One region of the Aerococcus sp. Group 2 genome, then DNA from elsewhere that is predicted to be linked to it. Evidence: riboswitches for the same ligand, from Rfam matches in the RefSeq annotation. Region 1 holds a riboswitch; each other region holds the start of a gene.
What was found. Region 1 has a riboswitch for thiamine pyrophosphate ahead of thiT (energy-coupled thiamine transporter ThiT). Riboswitches for the same ligand answer to the same signal wherever they lie in the genome.
Positions count from the first base shown of each region.

Region 1 (4,197 bases):
GGCTCGCTTTCACTGGGATAGTAGGCCGTTTCTAACTGGCGCACCCCACCGCCCCGTCGGCTGAGGCTAGGATGGGCCTGGTTGGCGACTTGGATGAGGTCTTCTTGGTGGTCTTTAATGTAACTAGTCCAGATTTCAGCTTGGCTGGCTTGGTCTAAGCCTAAGAAGACCATTTGCCCAGTCATTTGACGGTTCAAGACCTCGCTATGGAAGCCACCGCCTGCCTTAGCCATTTTAGCGGCGTAACTGGCTGCTGCAATGACACTCGGTTCTTCGATCGCCATGGGGATCAAGTAGTCTTTTTGATTGATGACAAAGTTCATTGCCAGTCCCAAGGGGAGGGAGTAGGTTCCAATGAGATTTTCAACCATGTTATCAGCCAGGTCTAAGGGCAAACCCTGGTTATTTTTGAGATAATCTTTTTCTGCATCACTAATATAGTGGAGCTCATTTAAGCGGGCCAGACGTTCCTCTAAGGGGAGGCGGTAGAAGCCCTGTAAATTCACTTGAGTCATAATAACCTCCTAAGTGCTTTGTTTATCAGTGAGGGGGAAGTCTTTGTACTTTTCCATAAAAAAAGAAGTTGGCAATTGCTTCCAACTTCTAGTTTATGGGTCATTACTTGATTAATCAATAGCCAGTCGGTATTAATGATCGATACAATAGAGATTATCATCGACCATTTGATCGTCGGTTAAGAGAACAAAAACTTGCCGAAATTCATCAAAATCGATCCGGTTATCATTGCCTAAGATGCTGAGGGCTTGTGTTGTGACATGGATTTGACCGATATGCGTTTCCAGGACCTCATCAAAGCTTTCAAAACTTGGTGCATTAGTTTGTAAGACTAAACTACGATAGGCTCTGTGGCTGGTATGACCTGTTTCATCGGAAGTGGTTAGGCAAATATTATGGAAACGATCTAAGTTTTGTAACTGTTGTATGGCTTTCTGGGTGAAAAATAACTTCATGGCATATCCTCCTCACAACAACTCTTGTAAGGATGATTATATCAGAATTTGTGAGCAGTTTAGCCGGAAAAGCCTAAAAATAATTTTTAAAACGTTTTCACACCTTCACCAGCCGCTACTGAGAAAGCGGAGGCAGTCGGGGAGATGTTTGGCCCAGTAAAATTCATTATGCTCTTCATCCACATAGATGTTGAAGTCAATATTTTCTACCGGGATACCTCCTGCTATAAGCAAGGCCTGGTAGTGGAGGGAAGCATCGATATAGGCTTGGGCCATATTGCCTGGGAGAAAGAGACGGTCAGTATCGTCGCCTTCTTTGGTGCCGACTTGGAGGTAGATTTTTTGCTCGGGGTCTAAGCTTTGCAATTTGAGATAGCGGTCAAAGGGTTCTTGGGCTATCCATTGGGCTAGGGAAAAAATCCCCAAGCGGCCAATTTGATCGGCATACTTAATTCCCATATAGGCGGTGATATTGGCCCCAAAAGAAGACCCGATCATGGCTGTATGTTTTTTATCGGTTTTTGTCCGATAGGTCTGGTCGATAAAGGGTTTAACCACCTTCATAATGAAGTCACTAAAATCATTGCCTAAGCCGCCCAAGGGCCTTGCCTTAGGGTCGCTAGGGTTTTCGAAGCTCCAAGCATTATAATCATCCGCCCGAGTCTGAGAGTCATTGTCGATTCCGACCACAATCATCTTGGCTAAATCGGGATTACGCTTGAGGGTGGGGATGACCTTCCAAGAATAACCTAGGAAGGACTCCTTACTATAAAAAACATTTTGTCCGTCATGCATGTAAACGACTGGGTAGGACGCGGATTCCTGCTGGTAATTTTTAGGGAGTAGGACTCGCACCCGCCGCTTCTTGCCGGAATAGGGCAAGCTTAAGTAGTGGGTTTTCATTTTTAGATAATAATAATCGGCATTGAACATGATTTACCTCCGCTTAATGTGCTATTAGCATACTTGACCCGGGGGGATTAAGCAAGCGCAATCCCCCTGACAATGCTCAAGGTTAAGAAATAATTGCAGACTTCACAATATTTCGCTACAATGATGAGTAGAATAAAGGATAAGGGGGAGATGCCTTGGCAACAGAAGTCGAGCTTCTCAACGAAGCAGAAATGAAGCGCGCCTTAACGCGAATGAGTTATGAGATTTTGGAACGCAACCATGGTACCGCTAATTTAGCCATCGTGGGGATTAAAACCCGGGGAGCCATTATTGCTAACCGGATTAAGGACCGCATCAACCAGTTAGAAGAGGCTGATGTCTTTTATGGGGAATTAGATGTCCGCGCTTATCGTGATGACCTCGACCAGGAAAAGGATAAGCTGATCAAAGACTTATCCCAGCTGGACTTTGATGTGAATGGTAAACATATCTTTATCTGTGATGATGTGCTCATGACCGGTCGGACCATTCGGGCGACGATGGATGCCTTGATGGATCATGGGCGTCCAAGCAAGATCTCTTTAGTGACGCTCATTGACCGGGGCCACCGGGAATTACCGATTCGAGCGGATATTGTTGGTAAAAACATTCCCACTTCCCGGCAAGAGAAAATTCGGGTGAAGATGCGGGAACTCGACAGTAAGGATGCAGTATATATAATTAAATAGTTGGTACTAGGGGAGCCTTTATGGCTGAGATGTAATTTACAGACCCTTTGAACTTGAGACTAGGTAATACTAGCGGAAGAAAGTGCACGAAAAAAACAGGTAAGAGGCATTTTCTCTTACCTGTTTTTGTGCTAAGAAAGGATTTAATTATTATGGGACAAAGTAAACAAGTAAGGATTTTATTGGAAATTGCTATGGTAGCGGTATTAGCTTATTTATTAGGACTTTTGCCGACAACCAATGGAGTAGGTATTGGGGTAAACTTAGGAGTTATTCCCATTTACTTGATCTCTTTAAGACGGGGGATAAAGAGCGGTTTTGCTGCCGGCTTTCTGTTTGGACTTTTGCAATTAATCACCGGTCAAGCGACGATTCTAACTCCCTTCCAAGTCTTTCTTGAATACTTCTTCGCCTTTATGTTAGCAGGTTTAACTGGAGTCTTTGCTAATCGTGTGAAGAGTGCAGGCTTAAAAGGGGATAAAAAAGGCCTTTGGATCGGTATCTTTTCAGCGACCTTTATTGGGATGGTCGCCCAATACTTTATTCATTGGTTCGCTGGCTATGCCTTTTGGTCTTCTTATGCGCCAGAAGGGATGAATGCTTGGTGGTATACGACGATTGTCAATGTACCTACCGGTTTCTTTACTTGGCTAGTAGGGGCTTTAGTGGTGGCCTTGTTATTTAATAATGCCCCCAGACTCTTAAACCCAGAAGATTAAGCTGCAATTTTAACGATTGATTAGATGGAATTATTATTTTGAGACGCCCTTTGAGTGGGGGCGTCTTTTTTTATTGACGGGGACCTATTTTTGATAAAAAAGAAATATTTTATAGAATTGTTGGCGCGCAAACACTTTAATAAGAAAGCGTTTGCTATAATATTTTGTGAAAAGGATAACTAAAGTTAAAGCCTAGCTGAAAGCTTTCTCTCTTTTTTTAGTTAAGTATGTGAAGTTATGAACTATATTTTTAACCCAAAGTGAGAAGGCTATAACAACCAATAAATAATAGAGGATTTAAGAAAAATATTGGAAAGGAGTGTTCAATGTGTTTGTTCTTCGTTTCTTACTGGCAATGCTTATTGCTTATTTTGCCGGAGAACTGGCTAAGAAAATCAAATTCCCAGCCATCATTGGTTGGTTGATTGTGGCCATGTTTCTCGGAGAGCACGGGCTAAACCTTTTAAGCCCTGAACTAATTTCAACCAAGGTCTATCAATCACTGATGGTACTTATGCAAATTCTAGTGGGGTCGATGGTGGGCTATAAGTTAGTTTACCGTGATATCAAGGACTCCATCAGTAAAGTCTTCGCCATGGGAATATCTGACCTGGTGGTAACCTTTGCAGTGGTGACGGGATCCTTTGCCCTTATTCTTCACCTCTTAGGTCTACCCATCATTGCTGCCTTACTCTTTGGGGGGATCGCTATTGCGACTGCGCCGGCCCCTCCAGTCTCAGTGGTGGAGCAGTATGATTGTTCCGGCCCCTTATCTGATTCAGTGCCATCGATGACGGCTTTTAACTCAGTGATGGTTAACATTGTCTTCTTCCCCTTAGTTTCAGTAATTGGAGCAGTTCTAAACGAAAGTTCCACTTCCGTCCT
Region 1 covers NZ_CAJHPA010000002.1:123,734-127,930, reverse strand. The annotation lists gene JFU01_RS02950 (hydroxymethylglutaryl-CoA reductase, degradative) at 1-518, opposite strand, end outside; gene JFU01_RS02945 (iron-sulfur cluster biosynthesis family protein) at 648-971, opposite strand; gene JFU01_RS02940 (alpha/beta hydrolase) at 1,077-1,904, opposite strand; gene pyrR (bifunctional pyr operon transcriptional regulator/uracil phosphoribosyltransferase PyrR) at 2,060-2,593, shown strand; TPP riboswitch at 2,592-2,691, shown strand; gene thiT (energy-coupled thiamine transporter ThiT) at 2,746-3,312, shown strand; gene JFU01_RS02925 (cation:proton antiporter) at 3,641-4,197, shown strand, end outside.

Region 2 (4,197 bases), on a different contig from region 1:
TTTCTTGGGCTTTTTAAGATCAGGAAAGTCAGTCCCTTTGGCTGGCTGAAAGTGGCTAGTCAGAGAATCAGGATAGAAAAAATGAGGAGGCGGTTTAGTGATGGCTAATCCAAAACAAGTGTCTAATTTTATAAATCTGAACCAAGATATTATTGATGAATTAATTACCCTCGCTTTTAAGGAAGATATTCCCTATGAAGACCTGTCGACCAATGCTATTTATCAGGGTCAAGCAGCCCAGGTCGAGCTCTTAGCTAAGCAAGCGGGAGTGATTTGTGGTTTGGATCTCTTCAAGCGGGTTTTCTTACATTTGGATCCTGAAGTTCAATTTGAGAGTCTGGTCCGAGATGGTGACCGGGTAGCTAATCAGGAGACCTTGATGGTAATTAAGGCCTCCGTCAATACTCTCCTAAGTGGGGAACGGATTGCCCTCAACTTTCTTCAAAGAATGAGTGGTATCGCTACTGCTACCCGCCGTTTTGTAGACGCCTTAGAAGGTAGTGGGATAAAGTTACTGGATACCCGTAAAACTACCCCGGCCTACCGCCCCTTGGAAAAATATGCAGTCCGGGTAGGGGGCGGCTATAACCACCGTTACTCACTCTCTGACCAAATTATGCTCAAGGATAACCATGTTGCTGCTGCCGGTGGGGTCAAAGAAGCCATCCAAGCGGCTAAGGCCTATGCCCCTTTTGTGAAGAAGATTGAAATTGAAGTCGAGGACTTGGACATGGTCAGAGCGGCAGTGGAGGCTGGAGCTGATATTATTATGCTCGACAATATGGACCATGACACCATGGAGGAAGCCATTGCGCTCATTAACGGTCAAGCGATTATAGAAGCTTCAGGAAACTTTACCTGGGACAATGTCGCGGATTATAAGGACCTAGCCATTGACTATATTTCTAGTGGGGCCATTACCCATTCGGCCGGAATCTTAGATCTGTCCCTCAAACATTTGAAAGTGAGGAAGTAGGTCTGTAGCTCTTGAGGCAGAAGTCCTTGATTTCTAATACCCATAACTCAAGTTTTGCCCTGACTTTTGTTACAGCAAGGTTACAAGGCGACAGAAATATTTCAGAAAATCCTTTTAAAATGTCAAAGTAATTAAAGGGCCTTAACAAGTCAGAAAATCCCTTTTCTTCGTCTGGAAGCCATGATAGTATATTTCATGTCGACGAGGGAAAGACCTCGTTGAGAGATAAAAATGAATCTGAATGATTAAGAGGCTTAATCATATTAAATAGAAAAAAGAATGAACTTTGCATAGAAGAAAGGATTTTTATTACACATGAATATGAAGAAAGTTTTAGTAGGTACCTCAATCGCTTTATCAGCCTTAGTAAGTTTTGCTGCTGGGGAAACGACTGAAGCACACGCAGCTGAATGGCAAGCACGTTCAGTTGAAGAAATCAAAGCTGACTTCCAAAAATTAGATGACAACGAAAAAGTTTATGTCATTAAATCTGGTGACACCTTAAACGCTATTGCTCAAGCAGCAGACGTGAACACCAAAGAATTAGCTGAAATCAACAACATCGAAAATGCTAACTTAATCTTCCCAGGAACTAAATTAACCTTCAAATCTGACCAATCAGGTAAGGTTAATGAAGTTGAAGTAGAAAAACAAGGTCAAGCAGCTCAAGTTTACACCGTTGATGAAACTGCTGGTCAAACTTACCAAGCACCTGCAACTGTTCAAGCTGCTCCAGCTGCTGCTCCAGCACCAGCACCTGCACCTGCACCAGCTCCAGCACAAAGCGCTTACACTGGTTCTTCTTCATCCGCTAAAGAAATCATTGCTCAACGTGAATCTGGTGGTTCATACTCAGCAACTAACGGCCAATACATCGGACGTTACCAATTAAGCGCTTCTTACTTAAATGGTGACTACTCCCCAGCTAACCAAGAACGTGTGGCTGACCAATACGTAGCCGGTCGTTACGGTTCATGGGACAACGCTTTAGCATTCTGGAACGCTAACGGTTGGTACTAAGATAAAAAGAGTGTGACAAGCGCAAAAAGAGGGGAGAGAGCTCCGCATACTATATCTGTAACTCGCTTCGCTTCGAACAGCTACAGCAATTGGAAGAAGTACGCCGTAAATCCTCAAAGAGGATTTGCAAGGACTTCTGAAATGGAGCTCACCTCGCGCTTGGAGCACGTTTAAACAGAGTGTGACAGTCACACTAAAGGACGAAACCACTGGAGAAAACTGGGATAAGCTCAGTGAATCTGAGCGTTCCCAGTTTTTGAAGTGGACGTTCGTCCTGTGACTGGAACACGTTTCAAAAGAGTGTGACAGTCACACCAAAGGACGAAACCATTAACTCCGGCTCATTGGGCTGGAGTTTTTTTATTTATCTCAGCGTCCAAAAGGAGTTTAAGCGCTCCGCCTTGAATAGGTAAGCGGTTTCTGCTATAGTTAAAAAGTACTCACAAGAGGTGCTTTTGCTGAGATAGGTGGAAACCTGGACTCTTTGAACCTGAGAAAGTTAAGACTTGCGTAGGGATGTGAGAATTCAAATATCGTTATAAGGCACAGCCAAGCTTTTGCTAAAGCCTAACGATAAGAAGTCCTGCAAAGTACACTGAGTGGAGTATACTTTGCAGGGCTTTTTTCTGTCTAGAAGTAAAAGACCTGCAGGTGAAATGTGTAATCTAAACAGAGTAAGAGAGATGAGTCAATGTCTAAAAAAATAAGCATTCCCTTTGCGAAATATAGCCAGCAGGTCAAGGCCAAGGCCCCGCTGATCCAAGTGTTAAATAATTATGTCACCATTCATGATGTGGCCAATGTGATTTTGGCCAGTGGTGGGCGTCCCGTGATGACCGATAACTTACCTAATAGTCAGGATGTGGTCAAGACGGCTGACCTCTTGCTATTGAATGCCGCTAGTCCCAGACCTAATCAGGAATTGTTGGACCTCGCCGCCACAGCGAAAAATGACCACCATCCCGTGGTCTTAGACCCAGTGGGGGTTTCAGCTATGCCGTCTAAATTAAAGCTCTGTCAAGAGCTGATTGACCGGGGTCTAGTAAGGGCGGTAAAGGGGAATGCTTCGGAAATTCGAAGCCTCCTCTTTGAAAAAAGCCAAGGATCTGGGGTCGACCTGGGTCCTGGAGACGAGGTAAGCTTAGCCAATCTGGCTGATTTTGCTCCGGACTTTAAAGCTTATGCCCAAGAAAAAGGAATTATCCTAGCCATGTCAGGCCCGATTGACTTAGTGACTGACGGCGAGCGGCTGGCAGTCATTGAAAATGGCCACCCCTGGATGGCTTCCTATACGGGATCAGGTTGCCAGTTAAGCGGCGTCCTAGCTAGCTTTTTAGCCGGTAATCCGGATGAGGATCCTTTTTACCTAGCTACAGCGGCCATGATTAGCTATGGGGTGGCGGGAGAAATCGCTGCTCAAGTGCTCCAGCCTTATGAGGGTAATGCCACTTATTCTAACCGGGTGATTGACCAGGTCTTCTTATTAGAGGCCAAAAAATTAGAAAGGAGAGCCAAGTATGACATTCAATAAAAATGATTTATTGGTCTATGCCATTACGCCCGACCGCTTTGACCATGACGAATTAATCCAGCAAGTCAAAGAGGTCTTAGCAGGAGGGGCGACGATTTTACAGTTACGTTTGAAGGACCATCCCTTTAAAGACCAAGAGGAGAAGCTGGATCTAACTAAAAAAATCAAAGCCCTCTGCCAAGAAGCAGGTGTCCCCTTTATTATCGATGATGACTATGAACTGGCCCTGGCGGTAGATGCTGACGGCCTCCATGTGGGAGAAGATGACCTGCCAGTCGACCAGGCTAGAGAACTGCTCGGCCCGGGAAAAATTATCGGGGCTTCGGCTAAGAGTTTGGATGCCGCTCTAAAAGCCCAGGCGGCTGGTGCAGACTACTTGGGAGTTGGCGCCCTCTATCCGACCCAGTCTAAGGCCAATGCCCAAGGCACTAGTCTGACTACCCTGAGAGCTATTGCCCAAGGGGTGAATATTCCCATTGTAGGCATTGGTGGGATTAGCTTAGATAATATGGCCAATTTACGGGACCAGGGGTTGGCCGGGGTGGCTCTGATTTCTGCTTTATTTAAGGCGGAAGACCCCTACCAAGCGACTCAAGAAATCCGTAAAGCTGCTGAAAAACTTTTTAAACTCCAAGCCGTCCTGACTATTGCCGGCTCAGATTCCAGTGGG
Region 2 covers NZ_CAJHPA010000008.1:8,353-12,549, reverse strand. The annotation lists gene nadC (carboxylating nicotinate-nucleotide diphosphorylase) at 101-976, shown strand; gene JFU01_RS08665 (LysM peptidoglycan-binding domain-containing protein) at 1,292-1,996, shown strand; TPP riboswitch at 2,432-2,530, shown strand; gene JFU01_RS08660 (hydroxyethylthiazole kinase) at 2,688-3,527, shown strand; gene thiD (bifunctional hydroxymethylpyrimidine kinase/phosphomethylpyrimidine kinase) at 3,514-4,197, shown strand, end outside.
Region 2: it holds a riboswitch for thiamine pyrophosphate, as region 1 does, so the genes downstream of both, JFU01_RS08660 (hydroxyethylthiazole kinase) here and thiT (energy-coupled thiamine transporter ThiT) in region 1, are expected to answer to the same signal.

Region 3 (4,197 bases), 110 kb from region 1:
AAAAGATTTACTCCGTTCAGTAATCGGTAGCGTGACTTCTGAAGAAGAAGGACTGCCGAGTGATAAGGCTGAATACTACCTGGCCCAAGGTTATGCCCGCAATGACCGGGTCGGTAAGTCTTACCTGGAAGCCATGCATGAAGATACCCTGCACGGCGCCAAGACCAAGTACGAAACTGAAATTAACCAAAGAGGCGAGGTCGTTAGAACCGACAAGGCATATCCTGGCTCCATGGGAAATACCGTTCAACTGACCATTGATACTGATTTTCAAAAGAAAATTGAAGAAATTTTAGAAGGCTACTTGCACGGGTCAAGTACCGGTAAAAATAATTCCATCTATGTGGTAGCCAGTGACCCTAATAATGGAGAGATCCTGGCCATGGCTGGTAAATACCGCAATGAACATGGCGAAATCATTGACGATGCCCTGGGAACTATTAATTCATCCTTTACCATGGGATCTACAGTCAAAGGAGCCACAGTTGGGGCTGGTTACCATTATGGCGTCTTAAAACCGGGTCAAGAAAATATCTTTATTGACCAACCGCTTTACTTTACTGGGACACCAAGGAAGGCTTCCTGGTGGGCAGCCCACAATACTAGCCCTGTTCCTATTAATGATGTCATGGCTCTGGCAAGGTCTTCCAATGTCTATATGATTCGGACTGCCATGGCTATCGGGGGCTTACCCAACTATGAAGCAGGGATGTCCTTGGCTGGTTTAGATCCAGAAACGGGTAATAAGTTGCGTAATTTTTACCATCAATTTGGTTTAGGAAGCTCGACCGGTATTGACCTACAAAATGAAGTGACTGGTCTGGAAGGTGAAGGGGGTAACCCTGGTAACTATATTGACTTGGCTTTTGGTCAATACGATACCTATACGCCCATGCAATTGAACCAATATGTCGCAACTATCGCTAACGGTGGTAAACGCTATGCCAGCCATGTGCTTAAACAAGTGCTCAGAGAAAATGGTGAGCATGAGTCTGACACCCCTCAAGTGGTTTATCAAAACCAACCTAAATTGTTGAATGCCGTACAATTAAGTCCAGAAGAACTGGGACGAATTCAACAAGGTTTCTGGTCAGCAGCCAACCATCCGCAAGGTCTCTCATATAATGAATTTAGAGGTTTCCCGGTGACTATTGCTGCTAAAACTGGTACGGCGGAAACAGGGACCGAAGGGATAATTAACTCGACCTTTGTTTCTTACGCACCTTACGAACAACCTAAGATTGCCTTATCGGTAGTCATTCCTGAAATCAGTGCCTCAGCTTATGATAAGACAGCAGAAGTTGTTGGACACAAAGTCTTGGATGCCTATTACCATAAAAAATAATTAAAGGGCATTTTTATAAAAAGTTTGAAAAGCACTGAGAACTATGGTAGACTTTTAAGGTATGATTAAAAATCTATGATAAATTATTGATCTGATGGAGGGAAAATAATGCGTATTAACATTCTTTTAGAAAATACGGAACTTAAGGGCGAACGCATTTACTTAACAGAAAAAAATCGTCGTAACAACCCTGACCGTATTGAATTAAAAAAATATAGTCCAAAATTACGTAAAGTATGCTTATTTAGAGAAGTTAAAAAATAGAAATATTTCTATTGCTAAAAAGAGAATGTGCCGATAGTCTTCAGACTATTGATCGATTTGCTGATATTCGTTGGAAGCTCTTATTAAGTTAAGGCTGAGATTGCTTTTAGAATGACATTTCCTTTTTAGACATTGATATAGTGAAAAGAGGCTGGAAAACTTTCCAGCCTCTTTTTTAAAATTTTCTAATCGAAATAGTTTGCAAAAGTCTGACCTGATCTAGTTGAATTAACTATGGAAGGCAATCGAAATCCTATCGCACATAATTCCTTCAATGAATATCAGGGCTTTTCTACTTTTAGCACACTTTCCTCCTTACAAGTCATTTTTTATGAAATCATTAAAAAAAGCCTTGCATATTGATGCTATGTAAGCGCTATGATAAAATTTATGTGAATTGAGATTCGGGGTGCCGGATGGCTGAGAATATACCCGTAGAACCTGATCAAGTTATTGCGTAGGGAAATCTATTCAACGGGAGAAGGCTACTGTCATCTTGAACTCAAGAGGATAGTGGCCTTTTTATTTTGTAGGAGGGAAAAATGAAAAAGATTATTAAACATTTTATAGAGCATCCCGAAGAAAAAGAAAATTTTAATGATATGGCTCTACTTTTATTTGAATATTTATATAAACATAATCAAGATTATCAGCAATTCTGTCAAAGAAGAGCTGTAGGGATAAGACAAGTACGTCATTGGAAGGACATCCCGGCAGTGTCAACCGACGCCTTTAAAAGTGCATTTCTGAGTGCAACGCCACATGAACAATGTTCGCGTATATTTATGACAAGCGGGACGACGACAGGAATCAGTGGAAAACACTATCATAAAGATCTAGAAATTTATGATTTGTCTGCCTGGTTAGGTTTCAAGCAGTATGTCACTGATCAATGTTTACCTACGGCCATTCTTTTTCCTAATGAAGAAGAGATGCCTAATTCTTCGCTGGCTCACTATTTAGAAATATTGAAGGCTAATGGTCAGCCGGATTCCATGCATTTTATCACTGAGAAAGGCCTAGAAGTCGCTGCTTTAAAAGAGTGGCTAATAGCGCATCAAAAGCAACCAGTAATTATTTTAGGAGCTAGCTATAGTTTCGTACACTTATTTGAAGCCTTAAGCCAAGGAGAAGTGCTTCCGATCCATCCGGATAGTCTATTATTTGATACTGGTGGGTTCAAAAATTTTTCTAAGGTTTATCAGCTAGATACTTTTTATCAAAAGCTGCTTTCGGTTTTTCCGGTAAGAACAAATCCAGTGAATATGTATGGTATGACAGAATTATCCACAGAATATTATACCCAGTTTGCTTTTGATAAATTGCTATTAAAACGAGGGCCGCATTGGATAAAATACAAAATTATTGACCCCGCGACGGGTCTAGAGGTTGAGCAGGGGAAACCAGGTTTACTCGTTCATATTGATTTAGCAAATATTAATTCTGTCCCTGCTATTCAAACAGGGGACTTAGCAATTGACCATGGAGAAGGTTTTGAATTATTGGGACGAGTAAAAAATGGAGAGCCTAAGGGCTGCTCTATAGCAGCTAAAGATTGGTTAGAGGTCCACCATGATTGACATAAACTGTGGCTATTTGCCGCCTATAGTAAATGATCTTGCTATTGAAAACCGTGAACTTATATTTGATTCAATACGGATCCAAGTCCCAGCTCCTAATGTTAAACAGTTAAAAATAATGATAGAACGCATGAAAAATGATACTTCTGAAATTAGTGTAACAGAAACCGTAGTAGCTATCGATAAGGCGATCCTTTGTTTATTAGATCGCCAGAATTCTCTTAGAAAGAAATATGAAAAAATACTTCCTATTATTACCGGCTATGATTCAGAAATTCTACGCTTAGCCTTGACTAAATTTTTATTGAATTTTAGACAACATGAGTTAAGGCGCTGGCTAGCTGAAAATTTTGAAAATCCTAATATTTTAGAAGAATTTGTGCCCAGAATACATGGAGGATATAGTCGCGCTTTTGCCCCGCAATTGTGTGCGCATATATGGGCAGGAAATGTGCCTGCTTTACCCTTATGGAGTTTGGTCGCTAATTTATTAGTGAAAGGGAAGCTAATTGGAAAAGTATCTTCTAGTGAGCCGAGTTTTATTGGTTTATTTTGTCAATTACTGATTCGAATTGAGCCTAAATTGGCTAATAAAATAGCAATCCTTTCCTGGCAGGGAGGAGATAAGGAGCGTGAGCAAACCTTAATTGACTCTTCTGATTGTGTCCTTGCTTATGGAAATAATCAAACCATGGCAGCTATTCAAGCAAAGCTTTCACCAACAAGTCATTTCATTGCTTTTGGCAATAAATTGAGTTTTGGACTTATTCATCATCAATTATTAAATGCTGAAAAGGTAAATCATCTCGTTCATGAAGCAGCTAAAGCAGTCGTTTATTATGATCAACAAGGATGCTATTCCCCTCAGATTTATTTTGTGGAAAGAGGAGGTCAAGTTTCTCCCAGGGAATTTGCCCTCATGTTAGCAGGAGAATTAAGAGCTTATGAAAATCGTTATCCACTTAGAAAGTTATCGCTCGAAGAAGCTTACTTACGATCTCAGTGGCG
Region 3 covers NZ_CAJHPA010000002.1:10,554-14,750, reverse strand. The annotation lists gene JFU01_RS02470 (penicillin-binding transpeptidase domain-containing protein) at 1-1,345, shown strand, start outside; gene rpmG (50S ribosomal protein L33) at 1,454-1,609, shown strand; TPP riboswitch at 2,005-2,090, shown strand; gene JFU01_RS02460 (LuxE/PaaK family acyltransferase) at 2,152-3,189, shown strand; gene JFU01_RS02455 (acyl-CoA reductase) at 3,182-4,197, shown strand, end outside.
Region 3: it holds a riboswitch for thiamine pyrophosphate, as region 1 does, so the genes downstream of both, JFU01_RS02460 (LuxE/PaaK family acyltransferase) here and thiT (energy-coupled thiamine transporter ThiT) in region 1, are expected to answer to the same signal.